2 regions of the Siminovitchia jepli genome follow, and region 2 is predicted to be linked to the other one. Evidence: riboswitches for the same ligand, from Rfam matches in the RefSeq annotation. Region 2 holds a riboswitch; the other holds the start of a gene.
What was found. A riboswitch is a leader RNA that binds a small molecule or an ion and turns the genes downstream of it on or off. The one in region 2 is predicted to bind S-adenosylmethionine.
Positions count from the first base shown of each region.

Region 1: another riboswitch for S-adenosylmethionine. It lies ahead of AB1L08_RS16975 (PLP-dependent aspartate aminotransferase family protein); the one in region 2 lies ahead of AB1L08_RS12305 (homocysteine synthase).

Region 1 covers NZ_JBFEGN010000066.1:6,816-11,376, reverse strand. Annotated here, with positions in the region: gene AB1L08_RS16980 (aliphatic sulfonate ABC transporter substrate-binding protein) at 1-794, opposite strand, end outside; gene AB1L08_RS16975 (PLP-dependent aspartate aminotransferase family protein) at 810-2,606, opposite strand; SAM riboswitch class I at 2,681-2,796, opposite strand; SAM riboswitch class I at 2,864-2,973, opposite strand; gene AB1L08_RS16970 (class I SAM-dependent methyltransferase) at 3,103-3,873, opposite strand; gene AB1L08_RS16965 (MFS transporter) at 4,080-4,561, opposite strand, start outside.
Region 2 covers NZ_JBFEGN010000034.1:8,943-13,503, forward strand. Annotated here, with positions in the region: gene cls (cardiolipin synthase) at 1-477, shown strand, start outside; gene AB1L08_RS12300 (peroxiredoxin family protein) at 736-1,329, shown strand; SAM riboswitch class I at 1,422-1,533, shown strand; gene AB1L08_RS12305 (homocysteine synthase) at 1,679-2,983, shown strand; gene AB1L08_RS12310 (DUF3891 family protein) at 3,093-3,863, opposite strand; gene AB1L08_RS12315 (OmpA family protein) at 4,245-4,561, opposite strand, start outside.

The sequences.
Region 1 (4,561 bases), on a different contig from region 2:
GGAATGCTTGCTTCTTCCGCCAACAGGTTTACGGCTTCTTCCGGATGATCAAGCACCCATTGCCTTGCCTTCTCGTAGGCTTTGATCACACGCTGTACATATTCAGGGTATTTTTCAGCAAAATCTTCCCTCACGTTTAAAAATCCGTACGTATTAAAATCAGGATTGCGGTAAAACAGTTTTGCGCCAGTTTCAATTTCAAGGCGGGCCATATGAGGGTCAAGCCCGGCCCACGCATCGACTGATCCATTGGTCAGTGAAGAGGCTCCGTCCCCATGCTGCAGATTGACAATCTCCACATCATCAACCGACACACCTTCTTTATCTAAAGCCCGAAGCAGGAAAATATAAGGATCTGTCCCGAGTGTCGCTGCCACTTTTTTTCCTTTTAAATCTTTTACCGATTTAATGGTGGAATCCGCACTTGTGACAAGTGCTGTCCATTCCGGCTTATTGGCGATATAGACATTTTTAATCGGCGCTCCATTTGCCTTGGACATCAATGTAGCCGCTCCCGCAGCCGATCCGAAATCAACACTGTTGCTGTTCAGGAATTCCAGGGCTTTATTGCTTCCCTGGCTTAATGTCCACTCAATCTCAATGCCGTCATCTTTAAACTCATCTTCCAAGAAACCGAATTTTTTCAAAACCAGGCTTGTCGGCGAGTAGTAAGCATAGTCCAGTCTGATTTTTTCCGGTTTTCCTTCCGATTTGGCACTGGATGAGCAACCGGAAGTGATGAATAAACCAAACCCCAAAATGCTGATTGCTAAAATGGATGTTATTTTTCTCATGTCGTTATTCTCCTTTTAAATCTCACACGCATAGGTGGAGATCGTTCCTCTTAATCTTTGTGCTTCTTTGTACGTACACCTGTTGTGGACGACCGGAATTCCGGCATCCCTTGCTATTGCCGCAGCCTCTGGAGATATGACGCCTTCCTGGAGCCAGAAAATCCTCGGCTTCACTTCAACTGCCTCTTTTGCGACGCCAATTGCCGCTTCCGGACTTCTGAATACTTGAACAACGTCGATTGGGAATGGAATGCTTTTTAAATCCGGGTAGGCTTTTTCACCCAATATTTCAGTTTCCCTTGGATTGACAGGCACAATTTTGTAACCTAACCGCTGCATTTTGCGGGCCAAGCGGTAGCTGGGCCTTGCTTCTTTTCCGCTTAAACCGACAATGGCCAATGTTTTTTGACGGTTGACTTCCTGTCCATTTTTCAATACTTTTTCAGTTGCGGAGTTTAATGCCCAGCGGATAACCCCCTCATCATTGATCACAATGGGTTGGTTTCCTCCGCTACCTATACCTGTTGCTTTACTCAGCGCTTGATCAAGATCGTTCTGAATATCGCGAAGCGATTCAATCCCAACCGACAAGCGGACAAGCGATTCGGTCACGCCTGTTTCTTCCAGCTGCTCTTTGGTCAGCTGCTGGTGTGTTGTGGAAGCCGGATGGATGATAAGTGATTTCGCATCTCCGACATTTGCTACATGCGACCACAGCGAGACGTTGTTGATCAAATCTTTTCCAGCTTGTTTTCCACCTTTGATGCCAAATACAATGATGGAGCCAAAACCGTTATTGAATATTTTTTTCGCCAGTCCGTGCGAAGGATGGCTTTCAAGCCCCGGGTAGGATACCCACTCCACCGCCGGATGACTTTCCAGGTATTCCGCCAGCTTGGCGGCATTTTCGTTATGGCGTTCAACCCGTATATGCAAGGTTTCCAATCCCTGTATCAGCTGAAAAGCATTTTGCGGGCTTAATGCTGCACCGAAATCGCGCAGCAATTGGACCCTTACTTTTGTAATAAATGCCAATGTTCCGAAATCAACGGCATATCGAATCCCGTTATAACTTGAATCAGGCTCTGTAAATTCAGGAAACTTTTCCGTGTTCCAGTTGAAGCGGCCTCCGTCAACAATGACGCCGCCAATTGATGTACCATGGCCACCTATCCATTTGGTTGCCGAATGGACAACGATGTCAGCCCCAAGCTGAAGCGGTTTACAGACATGCGGAGTTGCAAAAGTATTATCGACAATGAAAGGCACTCCGGCTTCATGGGCAATTTCAGCCACCGCTTCTACATCCAGCACCTGCAAGCCGGGATTTCCAATAATTTCCCCGTAAACGGCTTTTGTTTTATCAGTGATAGCCGCTTTAAAGTTTTCCGGGTCGGTTGGATCGACAAACTTGACATGGATCCCGTAGCGCGGAAGTGTTACAGCGAATAAGTTATATGTACCTCCATAAAGATTTGCCCCAGCTACAATCTCATCGCCGGCGCTTGCCAGGCTCAGAATGGATAACGTAATGGCGGACATTCCGGATGATGTTGCCACCGCTGCCACCCCGTCTTCCAGCAATGCCATTCTCTTTTCAAAAACATCCACTGTCGGATTTCCGATGCGGGAATAGATATTTCCCGGCTCATCCAAAGCGAATAACCGTTCAGCATGCTCGGTATCATGAAAAACAAAGGAAGTCGTTTGATAAATGGGAACCGCCCTCGATCCTGTAGTCGGATCCGGTGCCTGCCCTCCGTGTAATGCCAATGTTTCAAGATCATACGTTGCGTTTTTTGCTGTTGTCATTTTCGTTTCCCCCTCATTCGTTAAATAAAAAAGCCCTCTTCGTAAGAAGAGAGCCGCTTATCATCGATTTTCTCTTCTTATCTTTCAGGAGTTGCCTCCTGCAGGAATTAGCACCTTATTAAGCCGGAAATTTCTGCTTAATGGTTGCCGGGCATCATCGGGCCAGTCCCTCCGCCTCTCTTGATAAGAATCTGCTATTCAATTTTTTTAAAATAAAAAACCTCTCACGAAAGATGAGAGGGTGTATCTTTAATTTCCTCTTATCTTTCCGAGCAAAACGCTCAGCTGGATTTAGCACCTTTTAAGTAGCAAACTTAAGGTTGCCGGGTGTCATCAGGCCAGATCCTTCCACCGCTCTTGATAAGAACTTATTGAATTGGTTTGCTGAATGGTTAATAGCAGTCTAGCACGGGAATTTTTCGTTGTCAAATGTTTTTTTTAGTTTTCCCATTATCTTAATTGGATTAGGCAGCTGGTACGGCTCTTGAAGAATGCATTAGCCCTTTTTCATTGCGATCATTCGAATGCGCTTATAATCCGCTTCCCATATGCCGTCTTTATATAAATCCGGCTGAATCTTATCTTTTATTTTTTCATAAATTACTATTTTTTCTTCTTTAGAAAATTCGGGGAAAAAGTCATTTGCAAAACCATCCAGCCAATGTAATAATCCTTTTTCTCCATCCGGCAACACGGTCGGTCTATGAAAATGATGAGCATATTGCACGTTAAATCCGTACCGCTCCAGTAGAGCACTATATTCCCCTATACTGGGGAAATACCAAGGGTTTCTCTTCGTTGCATTCACGCCATATTCTTGATAAAGCACCTCTTCTATTCCCCGAATGACGGTTTGGACATTTCCCTCCCCGCCAAATTCCGCTACAAAGCGGCCGCCAGGATGTAGTGCGAGCCCAATGGATTCGACCACTTTCTCAGCGTCTTTCATCCAATGAAGGGCTGCATTTGAAAAAACAGCATCATACTTTTCATTTGTTCTAAAGGTTTCACCATCGCCAACTATGAACGGGATTGAAGGATATTTTTCACGCGCCTTTACAACCATTTGGGTTGATGCATCCATTCCTGTCACCATGGCACCGGACTTGGAGATTTCATAGGAAAGATCCCCAGTTCCACAGCCCAAATCAAGGATTCTCTCTCCCTTTTGCGGACGAAGCAGCTCTACGATTCCCTTCCCGAAATGAGATACGTAGTTAAGTTTATCATCATACAAATCTGCGTTCCATATATTTTCAGAGCACATGTCATTACACCTCTCCCAATGGACATCAGGTAGTTCTGTATTCGTTAATGCTTCCATTGAAATTTTCTATAAAAATACCATAAAAACAGTAAATGAAGCAACAGGGCATACAGTCCATACAGGCTGCCCCATGTTGTTCCTTTTGGACCAAAAAAGGATACAACGGTGCGGCAATTCCGCCAGTTTCCGGCCGCCTGTATGTTCATTCAACACAGCTTTTTTACTTGTAGAGCCAAAAAGGCGGAAACAACCACCAGCACTGCCGTAAAGCCTGCTACTCCTGCCCAGCCAAAGTGTGACCAAAATAGGCCGCCTGCAGAGCCCCCGATACTCGACCCCATATAATAGGCAAATAAATAAAGTGAGGATGCCTGAGCGATATCATGTGTTGCAAGCTTGCTTACCAAACCGCTTGCTACCGAATGGGCGCCGAAAAAACCGAATGTCAAAACGACAATTCCCAGCACTTGATAAAATAGATGAACGGGAAGCGTCAATAATACACCCAATACCATCAGCAGCGCACCAATGATGATAAACATGGGGCGGCTCGCTTTGTCACCGAGCATGCCAAACCAGGCTGAACTGAATGTACCAACTAAATAAACAAGAAACAACCAGCCTATGATTGTCATGCTTAAATGATACGGAGGTTCCGCAAGCTTAAAGCCCAGGTAATTAAAGATGG
Region 2 (4,561 bases):
TTGATAAATTCCGCCAAAGATTACATTTATATACAGACTCCTTATTTTATACCGGATGCAAGTGTTTTGGACGCTTTAAAGATTGCTGTTTTATCCGGTGTCGATGTGAGGCTGATGATCCCCAGCAAGCCCGATCACCCATTTGTGTATTGGGCGACGTATTCCAATGTAGGGGAACTGTTAAAAACGGGTGCAAAAGTATATATTTATGAAAACGGCTTTATTCATGCAAAAACGTTAATTGCCGACGGCAAAATTGCCACTGTCGGAACGGCGAATATCGATGTCCGCAGTTTCCGTCTCAATTTTGAAGTCAACGCATTTTTATATGATGAAGTGCTTGTCGCAAAGCTCGTTCATATTTTTCAAAAAGACGCCGGACTGTCACGGGAGCTCACTTACAAAGAATATTTGGCGCGGCCGCTGTTTGTGCGGTTTAAAGAGTCGGTTTCCCGCTTATTGTCACCTGTTCTTTAATATTCCTGAATGAAATATCCGCTGACGATCTTATTTTTTGGCGTTCTATCTTTTAAATGGGCAGCGTATCATAATTGGGGTCATAAACGGTGTGGGGGCCTCCTTGTTTTGATTTTGGACAAGGAGCCAAGCAATTTGGCTGCCGCCTTGCACTGTTTCCATGCTTCCAAACCCGCAATATTGTCCGCCCCCATGGCGACGTACGCGGCAACTTGCCCCTTTTTGCCGCAGCCCTGCTACAGAAAGGAGAAAGAGCCGATGAGCAAGAAAATTTTTGGAATGGCCTTGATTGCCTTGCTGCTTGGGATTGTCGTCGTGAATATCATCCGGGATACACGCGATAACAGCGAGATCAAGGAGGCCCAGGATCAGTTCAACTCTCAAGCAGCAGAGGAGATTTATGCGGAAGAAGGCCTGAAAGAAGGGCAAGTACCTCCGGATTTTGAGCTTCCGTCATTGGATGGAAAAAAAATCAGACTTTCCGATTATAAAGGAAAGAAAGTGATTTTGAATTTTTGGGCCACCTGGTGCCCTCCTTGCAAAGCGGAAATGCCTCACATGCAGCGGTTTTATGAAACGAAGGCAGGCAGCCAAAACGCAGAAATCATCGCTGTCAACTTGACATATGCCGAGCGTGTATCCGATAAACGCTCCAAAGTGGAAACATTCAGGAACGAATACAAATTAAATTTCCCGATCCTTTTGGATGAAAATGGAGACGCCGGAAACACATATCGGCCGATTACCATTCCAACGACCTATATGATCGATACAAACGGAGTCATCCGAAAGAAAATTATCGGCCCGATGGATGAGGAAATAATGGAGCGCCTGGTTTCCGAAATGGATTGATTTTTTTATTTTTAAAAAATGTTTGACAGGCGATAGATTCGTAGTATATACTTACTTGCAAGAGTTAAAACAATTGAATGATCTAAGCATTACTCTTATCAAGAGCGGCGGAGGGACTAGGCCCTGCGATGCCCGGCAACCTTCAGATTCGTCTGAAAAGGTGCTAATTCCTACAAGCCATGAGCATGGCTTGGAAGATAAGGGGAGGAAAAGATAAATCAGCCCTCTTCTTATTCGGAAGGGGGCTTTTTGATTGATGAAACGCCCCTTTCTCGCAAGGTTTGAGGCGCATGGCCGCTCAAATCTTATTATTCTGATCGCATTAAATTATTTTAAGGAGGATGTCAAAATGACACAAGAAAAAAAGTACCAGCCCGAAACAGTATTGCTTCATGGGGGGCAAGAGCCGGACGAAACAGGATCTCGCGCGGTTCCCGTTTACAGAACAACTTCCTACGTATTTAAAGATACGGAGCACGCCCAAAAGTTATTTGCCTTGGAAGAGCCGGGCAATATTTATACAAGAATCATGAACCCGACTGTGGATGTTTTTGAAAAAAGAGTGGCAGAATTGGAAGGCGGTACGGCTGCCGTTGCTCTTTCTTCCGGAATGGCCGCCATTGCTTTTTCCATTTTGAATATTGCCAGGGCGGGAGACGAAATATTGGCAGCAACGGATTTATACGGCGGAACGTACAACTTGTTTTCCATCACGCTTCCGAAATATGGCATCAACGTCAAATTTGTTGACCCGAAAGATCCGGAAAACTTCCGCAAAGCCATCACGCCGAAAACAAAAGCCATTTTTGCGGAGGTAATTGGAAATCCGAGCCTTCACGTACTCGATATTGAAGCAGTTGCCGACGTGGCCCACGCCAATCAAATTCCATTGATCGTGGACAGCACGTTTGCCACCCCATACTTATTAAAGCCGATCGAGTGGGGAGCGGATATCGTTGTTCATTCTGCCACAAAATGGATCGGCGGACACGGAACAGCGATTGGTGGAGTAGTCGTTGATGCCGGCAAGTTCGATTGGAACAATGACAAATTCCCGGATTTCACAGAGCCGGACAGAAGCTATCACGGCATCCGCTACGGAATCGACTTGCCGGAAGCTGCATTTGCCGTTAAGCTTCGCGTCCAGTTGCTTCGTGATCTTGGACCATGCTTGAGTCCGGACAATGCGTTCCTCTTCTTGCAAGGACTTGAAACGTTGCATGTCCGGATCCAAAGACATGTGGACAACGCCAAAGCAGTTGCAGAATTTTTACAAAACCACGATGCAGTGGAATGGGTATCCTACCCGGGGCTTGAAAGCCATCCTTCTTACAGGCTCGCCCAAAAATATTTGCCAAAAGGTCCCGGTGCCATTGTAAACTTTGGCATTAAAGGCGGAAGAGAAGCGGGCAGAAATACGATTGACAACGTGAAGCTATGGTCGCATGTGGCAAACGTCGGGGATGCAAAATCTCTCATCATCCACCCTGCGTCAACGACCCACCAGCAATTGAGCACTGAAGAATTAAAGGATACAGGCGTAACCGAAGAATTGATTCGCCTTGCCGTTGGTTTGGAAGCTGTGGAGGATATTACGGCTGACTTGGGGCAAGCAATCGATAAAGCGGTTGAAGCTGTGAAGCAGTCCAATTAAATAATTAAATTGTAAAGGCTGTAACGTGTGTTACAGCCTTTACAAATTTAGACCAGTCTGCATACGACCTTTAACTTCCTAAGAAAGAACGCGGTAAAACAGCAGGGCATCATATGTACGGAACAAGATGAATTTCAACCGTCTCTTCGGGTGTTTCCAGATAGCTTGGAATCAGCCCCTGTTTGGATATCAATTCTTTGGAAACGGTCTTTTGTTTCAGGTTGACGGTGACTGGCTGTTTTAAAGGAAATTCATCCAATCCGATTGTATGGCGGTCAATCCAGCGCGCATGCATCTTCTTTTTGGAAAAAACATCAAGTGCACCCGACAGGGGAATCCCGTTTTGGAAAAATGGAGATTCTTCTTCTTTTTTGGCCCCGGGTTCGTTAAGGCATAAATACAACGACAAGTTATCACAAAGTTGGAGAAGTCCGTAGTGGAAAGCAAACAAAGACCGTCCAAAATCGGAAATGGACTTAATCAGTCGCTGCTGCCTGGCTTTTTCAAATTGGACAAATTGCTTCGCTTCGGGGGATTCCTCTTCTTGTTTAAAACGTACATAATGTTCACTGCACAAAAGCGCTGCATACCGATCGCGGCGTTCCACTTCATCTATCCCGCTATTGTATATGAGTGTCTTGGCAGGAGAGGGAAAGTCCATAAACGTGTACGGAGCCTGCTTTTGATCATTCCAAAAAGGCTGCCGGTCGACCATCCTCCAGCCGCAATCGTGCTTGGTAACGGCATGCAAGACCGATTCTCTCCACTTTTCCCCTTTAAAAAAGCCATCCTTCCAGCAAGAAAAGATTTCGCCTGATATGCCCGCATGATGATCTTGTTCGATCATGACAAATTCGTTCATTCGTTCCCTGACAATCATGGGGAGCCTCCTCTTCATCTGATTTTTTATATCATAACATTTTTTCGCTCCCGTAAACATGACTATCACACTGCTTTAAATCCGAGATGCGTTCGATTGCAAGCATCACAACAAGGGAAAATATGCAAGTGGTGGCCATTAAAGAGGCGTATGGACCGGTCTTCCGCTTTTTTAAAAATTAAAAATGATAAGCGGCAAATCTGTCGTTCGCTCGTTTCTGGCCGCTCGTATTTAAAAGCATACATGCCGCTGCGGCGCCACAGGACGTGGCGATCCAAGGCGGCCAGCGCCTAGCCTGCTCGATGTCATAAGTCAAAACACGCAGGAGGCGGGGGCCTTCTGCGTGTTTTGTTTGCCGTGCCGGGCAAGGCGCTTGCGCTTTCATTCGTTTTCTTCATTGGTGATAATGAGTACAACGCGGCGATTTTGGCTTCTTCCTTTTTCCGTTTTGTTAGAGGCGATGGGATGATATTCCCCATAACCGACAGTCCGGAAACGCTGAGGAGGAAGTCTATGCTCTTCAATTAGGTAACGGACAACCTGATTGGCCCTTGCCGTTGATAAATCCCAGTTGGATGGAAATCTGTCGGTGGAAATCGGACGATTGTCTGTATGCCCTTCGACTTCAATCATATTGGAGATTTCCGATAACATGGGTGCCAGATCATCCAAAAACAACTTTGCTTCTTTGATTAAAT